DNA from 2 places in the Nocardia sp. 2TAF39 genome. Region 2 is predicted to be linked to the other one. Evidence: riboswitches for the same ligand, from Rfam matches in the RefSeq annotation. Region 2 holds a riboswitch; the other holds the start of a gene.
The links. Region 2 has a riboswitch for S-adenosylmethionine ahead of AB4Z47_RS17880 (hypothetical protein). Riboswitches for the same ligand answer to the same signal wherever they lie in the genome.

Region 1 (5,228 bases), on a different contig from region 2:
GGCGCCTGAGACGCTTGCCGCGAAAGTACGGGTGGAGGCGTACGCGCAGGACGGTTATACCGGCAGCCAGGTGTTCTTCGATGATCTGTCGTTCGGTGAGGTGCAGCAGCTCGGGCAGCTGTCCGAGCAGACCCAGGGGATGTTCCAGCTGCAGTTCCAGCGGACCGGCGATCTGGTCAGCCTCACCGGCCGGGTCGATCTGAAATCCGTTCCGCCGCACGGTTCCGACGTGCAGTTCACCATCGCGTTCCCGGCCCGCGTCGCGAAGACCAACGGCAGCCGCGAGGGCGACAACATCGTCTCCTGGAAACTGCCGCCCGGCGACGTCTCCACGCTGCGCGCCGAGGTCAGCTACGCCGATCCGAACACCCGCTCGTTCGCGGGCTGGGCGGGCATCGTCGGCGGCATCACCCTGGCCGTGGCCGCCATCATCGCCGCTATGTCATACATGGATCGCAACCCCGCCGCGCGCGGCGCACCCGAAGCCGGTTTCTCCCTGAACCGATGGTGGCGCTCGGTGACGCGAAATCGCTGAGCGGTTGGTCGGTGCGCCGGGATAGCGTGGCGCACATGGTGAGTTCCGATCGGCCGAAAACCTCGTCCGCGACCTCGATCCCCGTGACGTGTGCTGCGGCGCTCGCGGCGCTGGGCGCGGGAATCGCCCTCTACAATCGAATCACCGTACGCCGTTTGGCCAGTACGCCCACCACAGTGATCGAGCCGGTCACGGTGTGCGTCCCGGCGCGCGACGAGGCCGATCGGCTACCCGGATTGATCGCTGATCTGCGCGCCCAGGTGCGCATCCCGCGCATGTCCGTGCGCATCCTCGACGACGCATCGAGCGACGACACCTCCGCTGCCGCGAGCGCGACGATCGACGGCGACTCGCGATTCACCCTGCTGCGCACCGAGTCGGAACCCTCGCCCGACTGGACCGGCAAGACCGCCGCATGCGCCCGGCTGGCCGAGGAGGTGCACACGCCGGTGCTGGTCTTCCTGGACGCCGATGTGCGCCTCGCGCCCGCCGCCATCGCGGCGGCGGTCGGCGAATTGCGCAGGCGACGTGTCGATCTGGTGTCGCCGTGGCCGCTGCAGCTGGCCGGGTCGGTGGTCGAAGCCGTGCTGCAACCGCTGCTGTGCTGGTCGTGGGCCGCGACGCTGCCGATCACCGCCGCCAATCGCAGCCCGCGCCCGTCCACGGCGGTGGCCTGCGGCCAGTTCTTGGTGTTCGACAACGCCGCCTACCGCGCCGTCGGGGGGCACGCCGCAGTGTCCGCGGCTGTGACCGAAGACCTCGATCTCGCCCGAATTCTGCGCCGGGCCGAGCATTCCACCGCAGTGGTGGCCGCGGGGCCGCTGGCGCGAACCAGAATGTATCGAGGCGCGGCCGAACTGGACGCGGGCTACACCCGCTGGCTGTGGTCGGCCTATGGCGGCACTATTCCCGGCGGGGCGGCGGTGGGACTGCTTGCTGCCCTCGCGTATTGGGTGCCGCCGGTGGCGGCGATGCTCGGCAGAGGCGCGATCCGCCGCGCTGGCTTGCTCGGCTATCTCGCCGCCGTCATGAGCAGGCTGCTTGCCCGTTCCACGGAGACCGGCGGCCCGCTCGCGGGCGCGGACGTCGTTGCCGCCCTGGCGCATCCGATCTCGGTCGGGGCGTATCTTCTGCTATGGGTGCGCTCGCACCGCGCCCGCCGCCAGGGCATCTTGCGCTGGAAAGGCCGCCCGCTCGGATCCGGGTAGCGGGCCGCTGAAAGCACACCCCCACAGCGGTCGCGTTCCGCCAGCGGGACGGTCACGGGACCGCGAAGATTCCGACCGTCGGTGGGAAGAAGCAGAACCCGGACGGACACCCGCCACCGCCGGTGCGCGACATAAGGGTGTTGTCCAGGCGGAATGCCGCCGCGGTCGAGTACCGGAACTGGTCGATGCCGAATGCACGCACCGCCGTTGTCTCCCAGCACCGGCGAGGGCGTAGGCTGCATCGGGCCCTATGGCGTTCGGTGACCTGCACCGTAATCGGGCTTACGCGCCGGAGATGCTCACCCCCGCCGACAGCGCACATTTAGCTACCGCAAAGTTCCGCTGAATCCGCGAGCGGCAAGGTCTACGTTCACGGTGATTGCTTCTCTTGTTCCAGGGTTCACTTACTGGGCATGATGATTCGGCTCGACCCCGGTATCGGCTGACCGAGGGTCGACATCAACCATCCAGAGCGACCGAGAGACCTGGCTCGTCGACGTCGCAGCAACCCCCCGGTCACCGGGTGCGGGTGCTTCTGCCGGGACCGATGGAGGAACCGAAGTGATCATCTCTACTGCCCGCGGCCTCCGCTGGGCCCGTCGCCACATCGACCAGTGCAAAGTCACCTCCGCGAGCTGTCGTAGCTGCCCCTCCCACAGCCAGCCTGTGCACCCGTCGCTGGCCGGGTGATGCGACCGCCACCCCCGGCGTTGTCTCGTTCGTTCCCCCCAGAAGGACCCCGTCATGAGTGCGTTCGCCGCACCCGAAGCCGGGCAAGGCGCTCCGGACGCCACGACGCCCGGCAAGCCCGACGCCATCGCCGCACCTCCCCCGTCCACCGCAGCGCCCATCGTCGCCAAGACCCGCCACCCCTGGCGCTGGGTAATCAGCGCCATCGCGCTCATCCTGCTCGTCCGATTCGTGCGCAACCTCGCCCCCATTCCGGCTGGGACCCGCCCATTCGCGCAGTACATCACGGGCTGAGCCGATGACATCACAGCTATCGACCGCGGTACTGCGCGTGCACCGCGTGGCCCAGACCGATCTGCTCGCCGCAGCGCTGCTCGCCGAGCTCGCCATCGAATACAGCAGCCGCTACGGCCGCACGCCAGGGGAGGTGAATACCTCGCTGCGCAACCACCCGGCCTCGGCGTTCACGCCGCCGCACGGCGCCATGCTGATCGTCACCAGGGACGGAGAAGCGGTGGCCGGTGGTGCCTTTCAGCGCTACGACACCGAAACCGCCGAGCTGAAGCGGATCTGGACCTCCCGCGAGCACCGCAGGCAAGGGCTGGGGCGATTCGTACTCGACCATCTGGAGACCGAGATCGCGCGCCGCGGCTACCGGCGCATCTACCTCACCACCGGTCCGCGTCAGCCCGAGGCCGTCGGCCTCTACCTCGCCGCCGGATACACCGCCTGCTACGACCCGCACCTGCCCGCGGAACAGATCGGCCAACACCCGTTCGAGAAATATCTGCCCGCCGACGCCCTGGGAGCGACCGCATGAAGTTCCTGCTGTTCACCCTCGTCACGCGGGTACCGGATCCGAACACCGGCACGCTGCCCGACACCCGCGAGCGCCTGCGCACCGTCGTCGAACAGGCCCGGCTCGCCGAGGAACTCGGCTACGACGGGTTCGCCGTCGGCGAGCGGCACGAGGATCCGTTCCTGTCCGCGGCGCCGCCGGTGATCCTCAGCCATCTCGCCGCCGTCACCTCCCGGATCACACTGTTCACCGCAGTGACCACGCTGAGCCTGCTGGATCCGGTGCGCGCCTTCGAGGACTACTCGACACTGGACAACCTGTCCGGCGGACGGCTGGAGCTGATCATCGGCAAGGGCAACGGTGCCGCGCAAGCGCAGCTGTTCCACGTCACCACCGACGACCAGTGGGACCGCAACCGCGAAGGCTATGAGCTGCTACGTGCGCTGTGGGCCAGTGACAGCGTCACCTGGGCCGGACGATTCCGTCCGCCGCTGCAGGAGGCCAAGGCGCTGCCGCGGCCGTGCCAGCCGAAGATTCGGATCTGGCACGGCAGCGCCACCAGCCGCGAATCGGTGGAACTCGCCGCGCGCCACGGTGATCCGCTGTTCTCGGCGAACGTCACCAATCCGATCGAGCCGTACGCCGAGCTGGTGCGCCACTACCGGGAGCGGTGGGCGTTCTACGGACACGACCCGGCCGACGCGCTCGTCGGCGCGGGCACCACCGGATTCCACGTGGCACGCACCTCCCAAGAGGCGCGCGAGACCTACCGGCCGATTTTCGAAGCGCGGCTGACGTCGGCGCGCAGGCTCGACCTGCCCATCGTGTTCGAAACGCTGGACGACTTCGTCGCCCGCAGCTCGGCCCTGATCGGCAGTCCCGAAGAAGTGGTCGACAAGGTCGGCCGCCAGCATGAGCGGCTCGGCCACGAGGTGATCCACCTGGCCGCCGAACGCGACGGACGCAGCGAGCGGCAGTACCTGGACAGCCTCGCGCTCTTCCAGGCCGAGGTCGCGCCCGAACTGCGCCGGCGCATTCCCAGCCGACCGTTGGCGACCGGCGTCGCCGCCCCCGATCCCGCCTCGAACGACGAGCTCGTCCGCACCGAAATATCTGGAGTTGCACCGTGATCCGAACCGACCGAATCGTCGCGCTCGCCGGCGCGCTCGCCGCGGCCACCACCGTGGCCGCCTGCGGCAGTGATTCGGCCACATCCGGCGGCGATGCGGGCCCGCCGCGACCGGGTGGCACCCTGCGCTACGGCCTGTCCCAGGCGCCGACCTGCTCGGACCCAGCGCAGGCGGGAACCAACCAAACCCTCTACGTGACACGGCAGATCGTCGACTCCCTGACCGACCAGGACCCGGCGACCGGTGAGCTGAAGCCGTGGCTGGCGCAGAACTGGGAGGTGACCCCGGACGCCACGGTGTTCACCTTCCACCTGACCGAGGGCGTCACCTTCAGCGACGGCACGCCGCTCACCGCGGACTCGGTGCGCAACACACTCGATTCGATCGTCAAGCTCGGCTCGGCCAAATCGCCGCTGGGCGCCAGCTATCTCACCAACTACACCGGCACCACCGCCGTCGACCGGCTCACCGCACGGGTGGAGTTCAGCAAGCCCAACGCGCAGTTCCTGCAGGCATCCTCGACCACCCAACTGGGCATCCTGGCCGACGTGACCACGGCCGAGCCCGCGGAGCAACGCTGCCGCGGCGACAACGTCGGCAGCGGGCCGTTCACCTACACGAGCTACCGCCAGGACGCCTCGGCGACGCTCGCCAAACGCGCGGGCTACCACTGGGGTTCGGCGGTGTTCGCGCACCGCGGCGAGGCCTACCTCGACAAGATCGAGTTCACCGTAGTGCCCGAATCCGGGGTGCGCACCGGCAGCCTGGCCTCCGGGCAGCTGGACGCGATCAGCGACGCGCTGCCGCAGGACGCGCCACAGATCGAGGCAGCAGGTGGACGGGTGCTCAGCACCGCCAACCCGGGT
Region 2 (5,228 bases):
ATCAGATGGAACCGAACAGGAAGCTACCCGAGGCGCGCCGAGCGGCTTCACGACATCGAAGGCTGCTCCCGTCGCTGGTCCAGCGCAGTCCGAATCAGCGCACGGGCGTGGTCGGAATGGGCTGAAGACACGGCACGGTCCCGGGTCCAGGCAGTTCGGCCGTCGACAACTGAACAAACCGAACGAAGGGCGCGGCAGACCCGGAGTGCGTTCGAGACGCTGGCGAGGTAGGGCGTGGGATCCGAAATGATCGGGTGAGCCATCGAGGGGCGAAGGTTTGGACAGAAGCCGTATGCCCGTCGGGGGCGCGGTGTAAAGGCGTCTGGAAGAATCGGGCCGTGACCGATGCCGATACTCCTACCGCCGGGCAGCGGTCCGGCAGAAGCCTGGGTGCGCAGTTTTTGCGATGCCATCTGCCGATGGTCGTTGTCACGCTGGTGATTGCGGTGGCGGTGGTGTTCGTCGCCTCCGAGCGGTGGCGACGTGGGGCGTTGTTCTTCGGGGGTGCGACGCTGCTGGCCGCGGCGTTCCGCCTGTGCCTGCCGACGGCGCGGGTCGGTCTGCTCGCGGTGCGCAGCAAGCCGTTCGACGTGGGTGCGCTGACCCTGCTCGGCTCGAGCATCGTGTTCCTCGCGGTCACGATCAACACCATGGGTGTCGGCTAGCGCGGCAATGCTCGGTGTCGGTGTCGGTGTCGGTGTCGGTGTCGGTGTCGGTGTCGGCTGGCATTCGGGCGTACACGCCCCGTCACGGGCGACGTCGCAGCTCAGCGTCCGGACCGCACGCCGATCCGCGCCAGCCGCATGGTCTCGGTCAGCAGCTTCGATACCGCGGCCGCCTCGGTGAGGAAACCGTCGTGCCCGTCGCGCGAGTGCACGACCTCCAGCCCGTCGCAGCCGGGTAGCAGATCGGCCAGCTCCTGCTGGGTCCAGAGCGGGTAGAGCCGATCGGAGTCGACGCCGCCGACCACGCAGGGCACCGGCGTGGCCGCGAGCGCCGCCGCGACACCGCCGCGCCCACGGCCGACGTCATGGCGGTTCATCGCCTCGGTGAGCAGCACGTAGGTGGCGGGATCGAAGCGTTTGCACAGCTTCTCGGCCTGGTGGTCCAGGTAGCTCTGCACCGCGTAGCGGCCGCCGCGTAACGGATCCTCGTCGTCCTGCGGCTTGTTCTGGAACCGGTGGTCGAGCTCGGACTCGGTGCGGTAGGTCAGGTGCGCGATGCGCCGGGCGATGCCCATGCCGGCCCTCGGGGCGCGGTCGGTGTCGTGATAGTCGCCGCCCTGCCAGTCGGGGTCGGCCTTGATCGCCGCGATCTGCGTGGTCTGAGTGCCGATCTGGTCGGCGGTGGCGCGCGCGCCGACCGCGAGCACCAGCGCGGAGGCGACCCGTTCCGGCGCGCCGACCATCCACTCCAGCACCCGCATGCCGCCCATCGACCCGCCGACGATGGCGGCGAGCCGCCGGATGCCGAGCAGGTCCATCAGAACTGCCTCCGCGGTCACCTGGTCCCGGATCGAGATCTCCGGAAACCGTGCGCCCCAAGGCTTTCCGTCCGGAGCGCGGGTGGACGGGCCAGTGCTGCCCATGCAGCCGCCGAGCACGTTCGTCGCGATCACACACCATTCGTCGGTGTCCAGCGGCGCGCCGGGACCGACCATCCCGTCCCACCAGCCGGGCAGCGGGTGGATGTCATCGGGCCTGCCGACGACGTGCGAGTCGCCGGTCAGCGCGTGTTCGACAAGCACGACATTGTCCAGCGCGGGAGAGAGCTCACCCCAACGCTGCACCGCCAAGTGGACATCAGGAACGACCGCCCCGCTCTCCAGCAGCACATCCCCGATGTCGATGATGCCGAGCTGCCCGTCCGGAGGTGGAAGTACCACGCCGGAGGAACGGGCGGAATTCGGTTCGATACGCACGGTCACGACGCCGCTGCCGCGAAACCGGCACGAGGGTCGGCGTCGATATCTTGGATACCAACTGCGAGGCAGACCAGGCCGAAGACAGCTCTGAAGATCGATCTCTCGTTGGGCGTCGAATGAGAATGCGTCGTCGACGCCGGGTGAAGCACGAGAGAACGCACGTCCCTGATGTTAGCCACATGGCTCTGCGGGGCCGATCCGTCGACGAACTTCTTGCCTGCGCCGAAGCGGTCGCGCGGCTCGACCACGGCGACCGTGTCGTTCGGGACCAGTTGCCGCCTGTGCGCGCGAGTGCTCATCATGCCGGAACGAACCTCTCCGACGGGGATTTGCTCAGTGTCGAACGACACCTGCGCCAGGTAGTCTCCGGCCGCGGGCGGGGTGAACTCACTCATGGTTTTGCTCCAAAGCAGGTGTTCGCCGGTACTGAGGCTTATCGGGGTGCGTGTGAACAACAACACATTTCGGCGACCTCCTGAGCGCGCTTGCTCCCGACTTTCGGGAGCCAGGTCATCACCCGGAGCACCCCACCGCAGCTGGAGGGTTGCCGGCCAGCGAGCCGGGGCTTGGCGCTGGCACTCATGACCTTTTCGGCATCATAGCTGGCAGGCGGTCAGCCTTCGAAATCTTCTGGCGAACTCACTGGCCATCGCTGGTTCGCGCGACGCAGCAGGTGCGTACGAATTCGTCGAAGGTGTCGGTGAGCGCGGCGCGTCCTGCCGCGGCCGCGCTCGCAATGTCGCCGTGGCCGAACACCTCGCCCGAGCACTCCATGCCGACGTGGCCGATCAGCTGCCAGGTTCCGACGATCAGGCGCACCGCGGGCGAGTCGGGCTCGGTGCGGAGCCGCTCGGCCACCACGGCTGCGATCGCGGCGGTCTTGTCGTCGGCATGCTCGAGGCTGCGCGCGCTGACCGACGGGCTGCTGCGCAGAATCCGCTGCATCTGCTGGAACTGCCGGAACGAGATCGGTCCCGTGTTGCCTTCGTCGGCAGCCTGGTCGACCACGCGTAGGAACGCCTCGCGCAGCGCACCGAGTTCGTTTCCGGTGACCGGAAGGCCGCGCAAAGTCTCGGCGACGGCGAACCCGAAGTCCTGGATCGGGCCGAGGACGATGTCCTCTTTGCTGTCGAAGTAGCGGTTGATCGTGCGCGGCGAGACGTCGGCGGCGTGGGCGATCTGCTCAACCGTTGTCGCATCGAAGCCCTGGGTGTCGCACAGGTCGAGACCGACCTCGATGATGCGCAACCTGGTCTGCTGCTTCTTGCGTTCGCGCAGGCCGGGCTGCCCCGCGTTCGCTGGGGGGCTCGCGGAGGTGTCCGCCGCAGCGCTCGCGCCGATCGGCGCTGATGACTCGAGCATTCGTACATGGTATCGCGATCTGCCAGTGTGCTGTCTAAAACCGTCAAATGTCTGATTGCGACATTTTTCACTTGACGACAAATGTCGCCAAATGACAGGATGGCTCCACTACTTCGACCAACGAGGAGATGACGGTGACCGAGACTGCGAAAGCGGTAGACGTTCCGGAAAGACAGGGCAGTTCGGCGCGCTGGCTTGCGCTGGGGGTGATTGCTTTGTCCCAGCTCATGGTGGTTCTGGACGCCACGATCGTGACAATCTCGCTGCCGTTCGCCCAACGCGATCTCGACATCAGCGACGGCAACCGGCAGTGGATGCTCACGGCCTACACGCTGATCTTCGGCGGCCTGCTGCTGCTGGGCGGCAGGCTGGCCGATTACCTGGGGCGGCGCCGGATCTTGCTCATCGGGCTGGTCGGCTTCGCAGGTGCCTCCGCCCTGGCCGGTCTCGCGCAGAATGGCGCCGAAATGTTTGCTGGGCGTGCGCTCCAGGGCGCTTTCGCCGCGCTGCTCGCACCGGCCGCGCTCTCGCTGCTGTCGGTGACTTTCACCGAACCCGGTGAGCGCGCCAAGGCCTTCGGCCTGTTCGCCGGCGTCTCCGCGGGCGGCGCGGCGCTCGGCTTGATCGCGGGCGGTGCACTCACCGAGTACGCGTCGTGGCGCTGGTGCCTGCTGGTCAACACGCCGGTCGCGTTCCTCGCGTTGCTCGGCGCGTTGGCCTGGGTGGTGAAGGACGTGCCGACGCCGCGCAGCGGGGGTTACGACGTGCCGGGCGCCGTCACCGTGACGATGGGCCTGATCGCCATCGTGTACGGCTTCAGCCGTGCCGCCGAAGACGGCTGGCTGGCGGGCAGCACCCTCGCGTTGCTCATCGTGGGGCTGGCACTGCTCATCGCCTTCGTCGCGATCGAACGGCGCTCGTCGAACCCGCTGTTGCCGCTGCATATTCCTGGGGAGATCAACCGGGGTGGCGCGTTCCTTGCCGCGCTGCTCATCCCGATCGCCATGTTCGCGATGTTCCTGTTCCTGAGCTTCTACTTCCAGGTCACGCTCGGCTACTCGGCGCTGAAGGCCGGCTTCGCGTTCCTGCCGTTCCCGGCGGGCATCGCGATCTCCGCGGGCGTCACCAGCGCGTTGCTGCCGAAGCTCGGGCCGCGTCCGCTGATGGTGGGCGGCGCCGTGCTCGGGGTCATCGGCCTGGTGCTGCTCGCGCAACTGGGCTTCGGCGACAGTTACCTCGCGGGTGTGCTGCCCGCGCAGGCGCTGATCGCGCTGGGTATGGGCCCGCTGTTCGTCGGCATGCAGACCGTTGCGCTGCATCAAGTTGAGGAAGAGGACTCGGGTGTGGCCTCTGCGCTGCTGAACGCGGCGCAGCAAGTCGGCGGCGCGGTCGGCACAGCGTTGCTGACCACCATCTCGGTGCAGGTCGCGAAGACCTTCGCGGCGAACAATCCGGCCATCGACAACTTGGCTGCCCGCGCCGCGATCCACAGCTACGACGTGGCTTTCTACGTCGGCGCCGGGTTCTTCCTCGCGGCCATCCCGGTCATCGCCCTGATGATCCGGGACCGGCCGGAGAATCTGATCGAAGGCTCCGAAGAAGGCGCTGAAGGCGCCCGGGTTCCGGTCGCGGTCTGATCGGCTCGCACGAGGTCCGCGTATCGCATCGGCGATGCGCGGACCTCGTCGTTTCCCCGATTCACCGCCATACGAGGGGTTGCCGCGCTGAACCACTACGGTTACGGTCCTCCCGCGCCGCGAAGATGCCGCTGAGCTACCAATCGGTAACTATCGTGGCCCGGCTCACTCCGGGGGCTGCCCGCACGGTGAGATCCACGGAAGCAGTACGCTTGTCTTGTTTGCACCAGAAGTCTCGCGGACAACGCGGGACATATACGTTGTCTGTTGGAACAGCTGGGGTCCGCTCACAAGCGTGTTCGCCT

Region 1: linked by a shared signal. The riboswitch ahead of AB4Z47_RS20830 (hypothetical protein) and the one ahead of AB4Z47_RS17880 (hypothetical protein) in region 2 are both predicted to bind S-adenosylmethionine.

Annotation. Positions count from the first base shown of each region.
Region 1 is NZ_JBFRFQ010000035.1:19,468-24,695, reverse strand. It holds gene AB4Z47_RS20845 (LppM family (lipo)protein) at 1-535, shown strand, start outside; gene AB4Z47_RS20840 (glycosyltransferase) at 571-1,743, shown strand; gene AB4Z47_RS20835 (hypothetical protein) at 1,796-1,945, opposite strand; SAM riboswitch class I at 2,204-2,297, shown strand; gene AB4Z47_RS20830 (hypothetical protein) at 2,488-2,727, shown strand; gene AB4Z47_RS20825 (GNAT family N-acetyltransferase) at 2,732-3,253, shown strand; gene AB4Z47_RS20820 (LLM class flavin-dependent oxidoreductase) at 3,250-4,362, shown strand; gene AB4Z47_RS20815 (ABC transporter substrate-binding protein) at 4,359-5,228, shown strand, end outside.
Region 2 is NZ_JBFRFQ010000026.1:36,987-42,214, reverse strand. It holds gene AB4Z47_RS17890 (DUF3017 domain-containing protein) at 420-665, shown strand; gene metX (homoserine O-acetyltransferase MetX) at 767-1,927, opposite strand; gene AB4Z47_RS17880 (hypothetical protein) at 1,924-2,319, opposite strand; SAM riboswitch class IV at 2,401-2,511, opposite strand; gene AB4Z47_RS17875 (TetR family transcriptional regulator) at 2,564-3,286, opposite strand; gene AB4Z47_RS17870 (MFS transporter) at 3,415-4,923, shown strand.